2 regions of the Bradyrhizobium nivariense genome follow, and region 1 is predicted to be linked to the other one. Evidence: predicted binding sites of a transcription regulator. Region 1 holds the regulator's gene; the other holds the start of a gene.
The links. The regulator LexA, encoded in region 1, represses DNA repair genes until DNA is damaged. The targets are predictions, from matches to a motif close to TGTTCNNNNTGTGTTCNG.
Positions count from the first base shown of each region.

Region 2: the regulator LexA is predicted to act here: its motif matches at 1,462-1,479, upstream of uvrA (excinuclease ABC subunit UvrA).

Region 1 covers NZ_JARWCR020000023.1:13,464-19,099, reverse strand. Annotated here, with positions in the region: gene QCM77_RS20220 (alpha-hydroxy acid oxidase) at 1-241, shown strand, start outside; gene QCM77_RS20215 (HAD family hydrolase) at 250-882, shown strand; gene QCM77_RS20210 (hypothetical protein) at 964-1,242, shown strand; gene QCM77_RS20205 (molybdopterin molybdotransferase MoeA) at 1,470-2,681, shown strand; gene lexA (transcriptional repressor LexA) at 2,858-3,559, shown strand; gene QCM77_RS20195 (hypothetical protein) at 4,151-4,585, shown strand; gene QCM77_RS20190 (GAF domain-containing protein) at 4,811-5,636, shown strand, end outside.
Region 2 covers NZ_JARWCR020000027.1:34,061-39,696, forward strand. Annotated here, with positions in the region: gene uvrA (excinuclease ABC subunit UvrA) at 1-1,366, opposite strand, end outside; gene QCM77_RS22265 (outer membrane protein) at 1,630-2,379, opposite strand; gene QCM77_RS22270 (outer membrane protein) at 2,613-3,380, opposite strand; gene QCM77_RS22275 (single-stranded DNA-binding protein) at 3,845-4,342, shown strand; gene gyrA (DNA gyrase subunit A) at 4,705-5,636, shown strand, end outside.

The DNA.
Region 1 (5,636 bases):
GGGCGCCGACCTCGTCGGCATCGGCCGGCTGCAATGCTGGGCGCTGGCGGCGGCCGGCGAAGCCGGCGTGGCGCGCATGCTGGAGCTGCTCGAGGACGAAGTGCTGCGCTGCCTCGGCCTCTTGGGTGCGACCTCGTTCGCCGAGGTCGACAAATCCTGCCTGCATGCAGCGACCGCAACCAACGCGCCGAGCGTGTTCAGCGCGTTTCCGCTGTTCGACCACGAGCCATATCGATACTGAGTGAAAGGATGCAGGTGACATCGCTCTCTCCCGGCAGCGCGGATGCGCTTCTGTTCGATCTCGGCCGCGTGGTGCTCGACATCGATTTCTCCAAGGCGATCGCCTGCTGGGCGGGACATGCCGGCTGCAAGCCCGAATCCATCGTCGCGCGCTATGTGGGGGACAGCGAAGCCTATCGGCTGCATGAGGTGGGCAAGATCAGCGACGAGGACTATTTCGCCTCATTGCGAGCCTCGCTCGGAATCGGCATTTCGGACGCGCAGTTCCTGGAAGGCTGGAACGCGATCTTCGCCGGCGAAATGCCTGACATCGCCGAGCTGTTGCCGCGGGCGGCGAAGCAGATGCCGCTCTACGCCTTCTCCAACACCAACCGGCCGCACGTGGACTATTTCTCGCAGGAATATGCCGATCTCCTCGGCCATTTCCGCGAGCTGTATTTGTCGTCCAGCATCGGCCTGCGCAAGCCGGATGCCGAGGCCTTCGACCACGTCATCGCTGCGATCGGCGTACCCGCCGGGCGTATCGTGTTCTTCGACGATCTTGCTGAAAACATCGAGGGAGCGCGGGCGCGCGGCTTGACGGCGGTCCATGTGACCTCGCCGCGTGACGTCGGGAACGCATTGAAGGCATTGGGTATCTGACGACAATCCGCCGTCGCGAAACCCAGGAGGCACGGCCCCGTCGGAACTAATTTTGACGAAGCTGAGGAACCCGATCACTTTGTGCATTTTTATACCGAGTTCCGGGAACGGAATACCGGGTTCCGGACTCTAGAGTCCGTCGGGATCTCTACGGACGGACGCATCATCGTGTTGGGCAAAACCTACCTCACCAAGCAGGCATCTCTTCTTCTTGAATTCGCCAGGACAACTTCAGACTCGGACCTTTCGGCCAAGCTTGTGCGCAAGGCCGCCGACCTGAAATCCCAGGCCGATCCGCTCCCCGACAAGGATCAGGGGCCGAAAGCGCCCGACGTAAGTCCCGGGCAGATAGAGAGCTGATCGATGCTGGCCGTGGCGCTCGTCATTCTCGTTTTTGCCATGGCCACTCTTCTGCCGATCTGCCTCGTTCTCTGGACCATGCCTCGCCGGGCTTGATCATGCCTTCCAGAACAATGTGAAGCAGCGGGATGAATTGCGCCCGCTCAGCTGTTTTTGCCTCTGCGCCCGCGCTCGGCTAGAAGACTTGCGGAACATTCGCCCGAACGTGCCGAGCAGGAGTTTTCGCCGTGGCCTTGATGCCGGTTTCTGACGCGCTTGCCGCGGTGCTGGCGAGTGCAGAGCCGCTGCCCGAAGAGATGGTTTCCCTCGACGAAGCCTACCATCGCGTGCTCGCGCGCGACGTCGCAGCGCGGCGTACGCAGCCGCCGCAGGCGATGTCGGCGATGGACGGCTACGCCGTGCGCGCAGCTGACGCCGCGACGATCGATTCGAAGCTCACCGTCATCGGCGAGGTCGCAGCGGGTCGGCCGTTCGCGGGAACGGTCGGCGCCGGCGAGGCCGTGCGGATCTTCACCGGCGGCGTCGTTCCCGACGGCGCCAACGCCGTCGTGATCCAGGAGGACACGGTCGCTGATGGCAAGCGCATCACGATCAAGGAAGCCGCGATCGCAGGACGGCACATCCGGCCCGCCGGCGTCGATTTCCGCGAGGGCGACGTGCTCCTGCGCACGGGAATCCGCCTCACCGAGCGTGACCTCGCGCTCGCCGCCGGGATGAATCATCCGCATCTTCCCGTTTGCCGGCGTCCGAAGGTCGCGATTCTCGCCACCGGCGACGAGCTGGTGATGCCGGGCGCCACGCCTGGTCACGGCCAGATCGTCTATTCCAACGGCTACGCCCTGCATGCGCTCGCCCGCAGCGAGGGCGCCCAGACCATCGACCTCGGTATTGCCGCCGACACACTGGAGGCCACCACCGCCGGCATCCGCCGCGCCCGCGAGAGCGACGCCGACATCCTGATCACGACCGGCGGCGCATCGGTCGGCGACCACGATCTGGTCCAGCAGGCGCTGAGGGACGAAGGTATCGCGATGGCGTTCTGGAAGATCGCGATGCGGCCGGGCAAGCCGATGATGCATGGACGGCTCGGCGCAATGGGCGTGATCGGCCTGCCGGGCAATCCCGTGTCGTCCTATGTGTGCGCCTTCCTGTTCATGGTGCCGCTGATTCGCGCCCTGTCGGGCCGTTCGGTGATTCACCATCGCCGTGAGCGCGCCGCGCTCGGCCGCGACGTCGGCGCCAACGACCAGCGCGAGGACTATCTGCGCGCGCGCCTGGAGGAGCGCGACGACGGCACGCGCATCGCCCTTCCCGTCAGTCATCAGGACTCTTCGCTGCTTGCGAATCTCGCTGCGGCACAGGTACTTCTCGTGCGCGCACCGTTCGCGCCGAAGGCTGAAGCCGGCACGCCCTGCGAGGTGTTGCGGCTCCCCGTCTGAGTGCCTCGAGAATGCGGGTTCCGCGAACTTCGCTCTGTTCACGGTAAATTAAGCAGTTGCGGAACACATATCGAACATATAGTGTCCGTTCATGATTTGTTTCGAGCGTGTAGCGGCTTATTGCTGAATTCAGCGTCTCGGAATCGAACGGCATCAATCGGGGGACTTTGGTCGAGATGTTAACGCGCAAACAATACGAGCTTCTGCGGTTCATCAATGAACGTCTGAAGGAAAGCGGCGTGCCCCCTTCCTTCGACGAGATGAAGGATGCGCTCGACCTGCGCTCGAAGTCGGGTATCCATCGCCTGATCACGGCGCTCGAGGAGCGCGGCTTCATCCGGCGCCTGCCCAACCGCGCCCGTGCGATTGAAGTCATCAAGCTGCCCGAGCTCCAGGCAGCCGCCGGCAGCCGCCGCGGCTTCACGCCGAGCGTCATCGAGGGCAATCTCGGCAAGGTGCGCGCGAGCTCCAGCCTGTCTGCGGACGAGGGCGAGCGTCCCGTTGCGGTGCCGGTGATGGGCCGCATCGCGGCCGGCACGCCGATCGAGGCGTTGCAGACCCGCAGCCACACTATCAGCGTACCGCCCGACATGCTCGGCTCGGGCGAGCACTACGCGCTCGAAGTGCGCGGCGATTCCATGGTCGAGGCCGGCATCCTCGACGGCGACATGGCGCTGATCCAGCGCAACGAGAGCGCCGATACCGGCGACATCGTGGTGGCGCTGATCGACGACGAGGAAGCGACCCTCAAGCGCTTCCGCCGCCGCGGCGCCTCGATCGCGCTCGAGCCCGCCAACGCGGCCTATGAGGTACGTATCCTGCCGCCGAACCGGGTGAAGATTCAGGGCAAGCTGATCGGGCTGTACCGGAAGTACTGATACCGGGAGTCCTTGATACCGGGAGTCCTTGGCGCCGCGCGCGCTTCCGATCGGCAGCCCGATCAGAGATTGGAGCGGATCATTGTCCGCTCGGGCTGGATAGTCTTTCTGGTTCCGCACAGATTATCCGGGCCCACCTCCGGCGCTAGATCCTCGATACGCCGCACGAAGCACCCAGGGGCTTCGCGGCCTTCAGGTTCGAGGAGAAGTCATGCGCAAAATCATTCTGAGCACAGTTGCGGCGGCGCTGATCGCAGCATCAGCGTCGCCAGCATTTGCCGCACAATCGCGTCACCATGTCCGCAAGGAAACAGCGGTCAGCGATCAAGTCCGCAACGCGCGGAATGCGATCGCGCAACCGTCGCAGCCAGGCTGGCAATATTCGGGCTGGTCGGCGTCCGCAGGGCGTTGACACGCGCCTCCCGAATGCATCGCAGCAGCCTTTGTTCCTAAAAGATAATGTGATCGCGGCTTGCGGAAACCAGCCGCAGATTTGCCCACAACCAAGTAGAGTTTTGCGTGTTTCCACTCTGATAGAGGCCTGCGCCTCGATAAGAGACGCGGGCGCTATCCCAGCCTGAGGAGCACCCGATGTGTGACTACAGCCTGCATGCCGTCGCGTCGCGTCCCGCCGAAGTCGGCGAGACGATCGTCACGACAAGCTTCCGCGGCACCTCGACGCGTGGTTTTGCGTCCGCAGCCGATCCGACCGTGGCCGTCTGCCTGCTGCCGGGAACGGAGCTCGCCTTCACCGACAACGTCCGCTACGACAATCGCTGGATCTGGACGCGTACCATCAATTCCCGCGTCGGCAAGTTCGGCAAGATCGATCCGCACATTCCCGACCGCCATCATGATGCGATTGAATTCCCCGACGGCAAATACGTGCTGGTGACTCAGCTCGTCGAGGGCCAGCAGGCAACCGTGCTGCAACTGCCGGTGACCCAGCCGGTCACTGATCGCGAGCACAAGCCGGAGATCATCGCCGACAGGCAGCCGACGGTCACCCGCCTGCCGATCGGCTGACACAGCCGCCCTCCGGCCGAGAGGTTGGAGGCCAGGATTGAATTGCCATCGCCGGCCGTGGCCGGCGAGATGGTGCGGTCGCGTCCAGCGAAATCCGATCGGATTGATCAAGCCGCTGCGCCTCTGCGCAGCACGAAGTTTGAGCCGCCCTGCCTGAATTATGAACGTCCGCTTCGCAGCCAAATGACCGATGCTGTCAAGGGCTTGAGACGGCGGACACGCTCGATGAAAACCTTCCTTCGCGTCGTTGAACTCTGGGTACCCGACCGGACGCGCATGCGGCTGGAATTTGGTGGCGGCCTCTACGGCGAAGGGCTGTCCGCGTTCAAGGCCGTCAGCGAAGAGTTGCACTTCGGATATGACGAGGGACTTCCGGGCAAGGCCTGGGCCTCGGGCCACCCCGAAATCCTCACCAGATTCGCCAATTCCTATTTCAAACGGACCGATCAGGCGCTCGTAGCCGGCCTCACCTGCGGCGTCGCGGTACCGGTGTTTGCAGGCGAATTCCTCCAGGCCGTCATCGTGCTGTTCTGCGGCGACGGCAAAGCGCATGTCGGCGCGATCGAGCTCTGGCACAACGACCCTGATGTCTCCCACGAGATGGGGCTCGTCGACGGCTATTACGGCACCGCCGATATGTTCGAGTTCAACTCTCGCCACACCAAATTTCCTCGCGGCTTTGGCCTGCCTGGACGCACCTGGAAGGCGGGCCTGCCGCTGATCATCAAGGACCTGCACGACGCCAGGAGCTTCCTGCGCTGGGAGGACGCGGCCAAGGTCGGGATCAATCTCGGCGTGGGCGTGCCCTATCGGACCGGCACGGACCAGACCTGGGTCCTGACATTCCTCTCGGCGCAGGCCACGCCGATTGCGCGACGCTTCGAGATCTGGGTCCCGAACCAGATCCGCTCGGCGCTGGTGTTTCGCGCCGGCGATTGCAGTGCGCAGACCGACCTTGCCGCGCTCTATGCGACGAAATCCATCGCCAGGGGCGAAGGCAGCATCGGCGGGGCCTGGGCCACCGGCATGCCCGCGCTCAACGATGAGCTCG
Region 2 (5,636 bases), on a different contig from region 1:
AGAGCGCCTCGGGCTTGAGCCGAAAGCCCTTGCAGCCCTCGCAGGGCACGTCGTGGAAATATTTCGCGAGCTCCTCGCGCGCCCATTCGCTCTCGGTCTCGCGATAGCGACGGTTGATGTTGGTGATGACACCTTCGAACGGTTTTTTGGTGTCGTAGGAGCGGACGCCGTCCTCATAGGAGAACTTGATCTCGTCCTCGCCGGAACCATGGAGGATCGCGTTCTGCGTCTTCTTCGGCAGATCCTTCCATTTGGTGGTCAGCGTGAACTTGTAGTGCTTGCCGAGCGCAGTCAGCGTCTGAATGTAATAGGGCGATGAGGATTTGGCCCAGGGCGCGATCGCGCCCTTGCCAATCGCAAGCTCCTTGTCGGGGATGACGAGGTCTTCGTCGACATGCTGCTCGACACCGAGGCCGCCGCAGGCGGGGCAGGCGCCATAGGGATTGTTGAAGGAAAACAGCCTGGGCTCGATCTCGGGGATGGTGAAGCCGGAGACGGGGCAGGCGAACTTTTCCGAGAACAGCATGCGCTCGGGTCCGCTCTTGTCGTGGATTTTTGCGGTCTTCTTTTTCTCTTCCGCGGGTGCTGCTGCGGCCGGTGCATCAGCGAATTCGATAACGGCGAGGCCCTCGGCGAGCTTCAGCGCGGTCTCGAAGCTTTCGGCGAGGCGCTGGCCGATGTCGGCGCGCACAACGATGCGGTCGACGACGACGTCGATGTCGTGCGGGAATTTCTTGTCGAGCGTCGGCGCTTCCGCGAGCTCGTGGAAGGCGCCGTCGATCTTGACGCGCTGAAAGCCCTTCTTGAGCCATTCGGCGAGCTCTTTGCGGTACTCGCCCTTGCGGCCGCGCACGACGGGCGCGAGCAGATAGAGGCGCGTGCCCTCGGGCAGCACCAGCACGCGGTCGACCATCTGCGAGACGGTCTGGCTCTCGATCGGCAGGCCGGTGGCGGGCGAATACGGCACGCCGACGCGCGCCCACAGCAGGCGCATGTAGTCGTAGATCTCAGTGACGGTGCCGACGGTGGAGCGCGGGTTCTTCGACGTCGTCTTCTGCTCGATCGAGATCGCCGGCGACAGGCCGTCGATCTGGTCGACGTCGGGCTTCTGCATCATCTCCAGGAACTGGCGCGCATAGGCCGACAGCGATTCGACGTAGCGGCGCTGGCCCTCGGCGTAGATGGTGTCGAACGCGAGCGAGGATTTACCGGAGCCTGATAGCCCCGTGAACACCACCAGCTTGTCGCGGGGAATCTCGACGTCGACGTTCTTGAGGTTGTGCTCGCGCGCGCCACGGATCGTAATTGCGCGCAGGTTTGATCCCGCGTTCTGTTGTTGGCGCTTCGCCTTGATCACTTCATCCATCCTGGTGGTCCTCAGGGAATCCAAAAGCGCGCGATCGCGCCAACTTAATAGGCGCGCTTCGCCCGGAACCGGGATCGGCGCCGATGGGGTTGTCAGCGAACGTAGGAAGAACGGAGAAGGATTTCCAGTGGGACTTGCGAATCGTCAACGGATTGTTGTTGCGCTGGCGGGACTTGGCAGCAGGAACCCGGTGTCGGAGCGCGAAAACAAAAAGGCCGGCGCAAGGCCGGCCTTTCGTAACGCGATGGCGTTGGAGACGAAGATCAGTACTTCGCGAGCACTGCGCCGCCGCCGAAGGTGTAGTTCAGGCGGACGGTGGCCATATCCACGTCCTGCTTGATGCTGTCGGCGCGGAAGGGCAGACCGAACGCCGTGAAGCTGTCGGTGTGCTTGCCCATGAACAGATGGTCGTACTCGAGGGCAACCGACCAATTCGGTGCGAAGCCGAACTCGATGCCCGTGCCGACGGCGCCGCCCCAACGGGTGTCGGTCGCCTCGCCGAACGTGACGCCGCCCAGAGTGCCGCTGAACTTGTTATGGGTGACGGCCGCGCCGCCCTTCACGTACCAGAGCACGTTGTTCCAGGCATAACCCACTTGGCCGGTGAAGAGACCGATGGCATCGATCTTGGTGTTGTTCACCAGCGGGAAGAAAGCGGCGGGCGAGCTGGTGTTCGAGCCCTTCAGGTCAGCCCAGTCGCCCTGAGCTTCGAGGCCGAACACCCAGTTGGTGGACTGCCAGCGGTAGCCGATCTGGCCGCCGACGAGGGCGCCGGTCGCATTGTGGCAACCTTCAGCCGTGACGGGGACTGCGCCGCCGGCTACTGCGGTCGTATCCCAGCAATTGTGGCTCGAGCCGCCACCGGCGTTGGCACCGATGTAGAAGCCGGTCCAGTTGTAGACCGAGGCCACAGCCACCGGAGCCTTGGTGTAGGGGCGCGCCGCGAGATCAGCGGCCGAAGCCGGGGCGGCGAGAGCGAACAAACAGGCCGAAGCCAACAAAACCTTTTTCATTTTCAACTTAATCCCAGTCCCAGTTTCTGTTGTTGCCTTCCGTGCGCGGAAGAGCATCGGACGCTGTGGTCCAACCGATGTCGTACATACACCAGTGAAGCCGCAAGTTGTGTACCCGAAAAGCCACAGCAGGTTGGAAATGCAGCAGTGGGTGAAGCCTATTATTCGGGCTGTGCGCAGCAAAAGGCCGGCGCGAAGCCGGCCTTTTATTTCTGAGCGATATCAGATGGATATCAGTATTTCGCAATCACTGGACCGCCCCAGCGATAGTTTGCGCGGATCAGGCCGATATCGACGTCCTGGCCGATGCGCTCGGAGCGTGTGGCAGCACCGAGCGGGGCGAGCACGAAGTTGCCCGAACCGGTGAAGCCGATGGTGCGATTGCCGAGGAAGATGTGATCGTACTCGAAGCCCACCGTCCAGTTCGGCGCGAATCCGAACTCGACGCCCGCGCCCACGGTGCCGCCCCAGCGGGTCTCCTTGGCCTGGTCGAATTCGAGACCGGTGACGACGTCATAGCCGCGGTAGCGGTCGCCGACGACGGCGCCGCCGCCCTTCACGTAGACGAGCACGTTGTTCCAGGCGTAGCCGATCTGGCCGGTGATCAGGCCGAAGGAATCGATCTTGGAGCGATTGCGCAGGCCGGTCACCACACCGACGTTGTCGCCGGAGAAGTCGGCCCAGTTGCCCTGGCCTTCGAGGCCGAACACCCAATTGGCCGACTGCCAGCGATAGCCGACCTGGCCGCCGACCGTGCCGCCGACCGAGTTGTGGCAGCCTTCGCCGACCAGAGCGCCGCCGACGCCGACGAAGTCCCAGCACTTGTGGCTGGTGCCGCCGCCGCCGTTGATGCCGATGTAGAAGCCGCTCCAGTCGTAGATGGTGGCGACCATCGGCGCCGGAGCCTTGGTGTAGGGACGCGCGGCCATGTCCGCCGCGCTTGCGGGAGCCGACAGGCCCAACGCCACTGCACCGATTGCACCAATCAGGATCTTGTTCATTGCCAGTCTCCCCAGGTTCATCCGCTTCTCGAAATCCCCGAAGCGGTTTGATCAGGCGCGACGCCCAGATGAATTAATTCCGAGGAAAACCTAGTCCGATCGCGGAATGGAGTCCGTCTCCGAAATGCCACAGTCGCAGGCGAGTCGGACCGGCTCTAACTTGATGAATGTTAGGTTGTTTTGCTGTTCCGCGGGAACCCGAACCGGTTCCATCCTGCGCGTGTCTTTCCGCAAGCCCCACCGGCCGATCGACCCGATACGTTCGGCGGCGTCACTCGCAAAGAACAAATCTGGAACGAACCGAAGGTCGATGCTATATGTGGGGATAACCCGAGGGGTGACGGACTGATCGAAGTCCGCAAGCGTTCGGCGAGCGTATAGGGTCGCCCCGACAGGGGCACGGCGGAACGCGGGGAGCGGACCGGCCTCCTTAGATTCAGTGGCATTCGGAGTGGAGAGCGGAGATGGCGGGAAGCGTCAACAAGGTCATTCTGGTTGGAAATCTCGGCAAGGATCCTGAGATCCGCCGCACCCAGGACGGGCGGCCGATCGCCAATCTGAGCGTCGCGACCTCGGAGACGTGGCGCGACAAGGCGACCGGCGAGCGCAAGGAAAAGACCGAGTGGCACCGCGTCGTGATCTTCAATGAAGGGCTCTGCAAGGTCGCCGAACAGTACCTGAAGAAGGGCGCCAAGATTTACGTCGAGGGTGCGCTCCAGACCCGCAAATGGACCGACCAGAGCGGTGTCGAGAAGTACTCGACCGAGGTCGTGCTCCAGGGCTTCAACTCGACGCTGACGATGCTGGACGGTCGTAGCGGCGGCGGGGCAGGCGGCAGCTTCGGCGACGAGCCGGGCGGCGATTTCGGCTCTTCAGGTCCGGTCAGCAGCGCGCCGCGCCGTCCTGTTGCCGCCGGCGGCGGTGGCCGCAACGGCGACATGGACGACGATATCCCGTTCTGAGAACGTGGCGTATCATACGACGCGGACGCGCCGGCCGGATGGGGCGGCGCTTCTCACGCCGCGCCAGCAAAGCTTTCTAATCGGCAGGACGGGCTCGGGATTTCCGGGCCCGCTTCATGTTTGGGTTGAGCTCGGATTACGTCATGGCAAACGCGCTGACGGGGGAAGCTCGCGGCGCGGTTTTCCAGGTGTTGCGGGCGATTTTGCAAGGTCGGTGCGGGGGCTGTCCGAGACACGGCTCGCAAGGGCTTAAGTCTCTGGAAAAACAGTCGGAAAAAGCGCTTCCCGGAAGCCCGCAAGGGTGGTTATCAGGGGGGCGATGCGCTATATGATTCCCAGATAAAACCTCACCGGATTTCCCCTTGGCTGACGACGACGACAAGCCCGGCGACCAGCCGGCGCAACCCTCGGATATTCGACCCGTCTCCATCTTCGAGGAGATGAAGAAGTCCTATCTCGACTACGCCATGAGCGTGATCGTGGCGCGCGCGCTGCCTGACGCCCGCGACGGCCTCAAGCCGGTGCATCGCCGCATCCTGTACTCGATGAACGAGCAGGGGCACACGCCCGACAAGAAGTACGTCAAGTCCGCCCGCGTGGTCGGCGACGTCATCGGTAAATATCATCCGCATGGCGACCAGTCGATCTACGACGCCATGGTCCGGATGGCGCAGGACTTCTCCATGCGCGTGCCGCTGATCGACGGCCAGGGCAATTTCGGCTCAGTCGACGGCGATCCCCCGGCCGCCTATCGTTACACCGAAGCCCGGTTGACCAAGGTGGCGCTGGCTCTGCTGGCCGACATCGACAAGGACACCGTCGACTTCCAGCCGAACTACGACAACAACGAGACCGAACCATCGGTCCTGCCGGCCAAGTTCCCGAACCTTCTCGTCAACGGCGCCGGCGGCATCGCGGTCGGCATGGCGACCAACATCCCGCCGCACAATCTCGGCGAGGTCATCGACGCCTGCGTCGCGTTGATCGACAACCCCGCGCTCACCATCGACGAGCTCATCAACATCGTGCCGGGACCGGATTTCCCGACCGGCGGCGTCATCCTCGGACGGCAGGGCATCCGCGCCGCCTATCACCTCGGCCGCGGCTCGGTCGTGATGCGCGGCAAGGTCGCGATCGAGACCATCCGCAAGGAGCGCGAGGCGATCATCATCACCGAGATTCCCTACCAGGTGAACAAGGCGACGATGGTCGAGCGCATCGCCGAGCTGGTCAAGGAAAAGAAGATCGAGGGCATCGGCGACCTGCGCGATGAATCCGATCGCGACGGCTACCG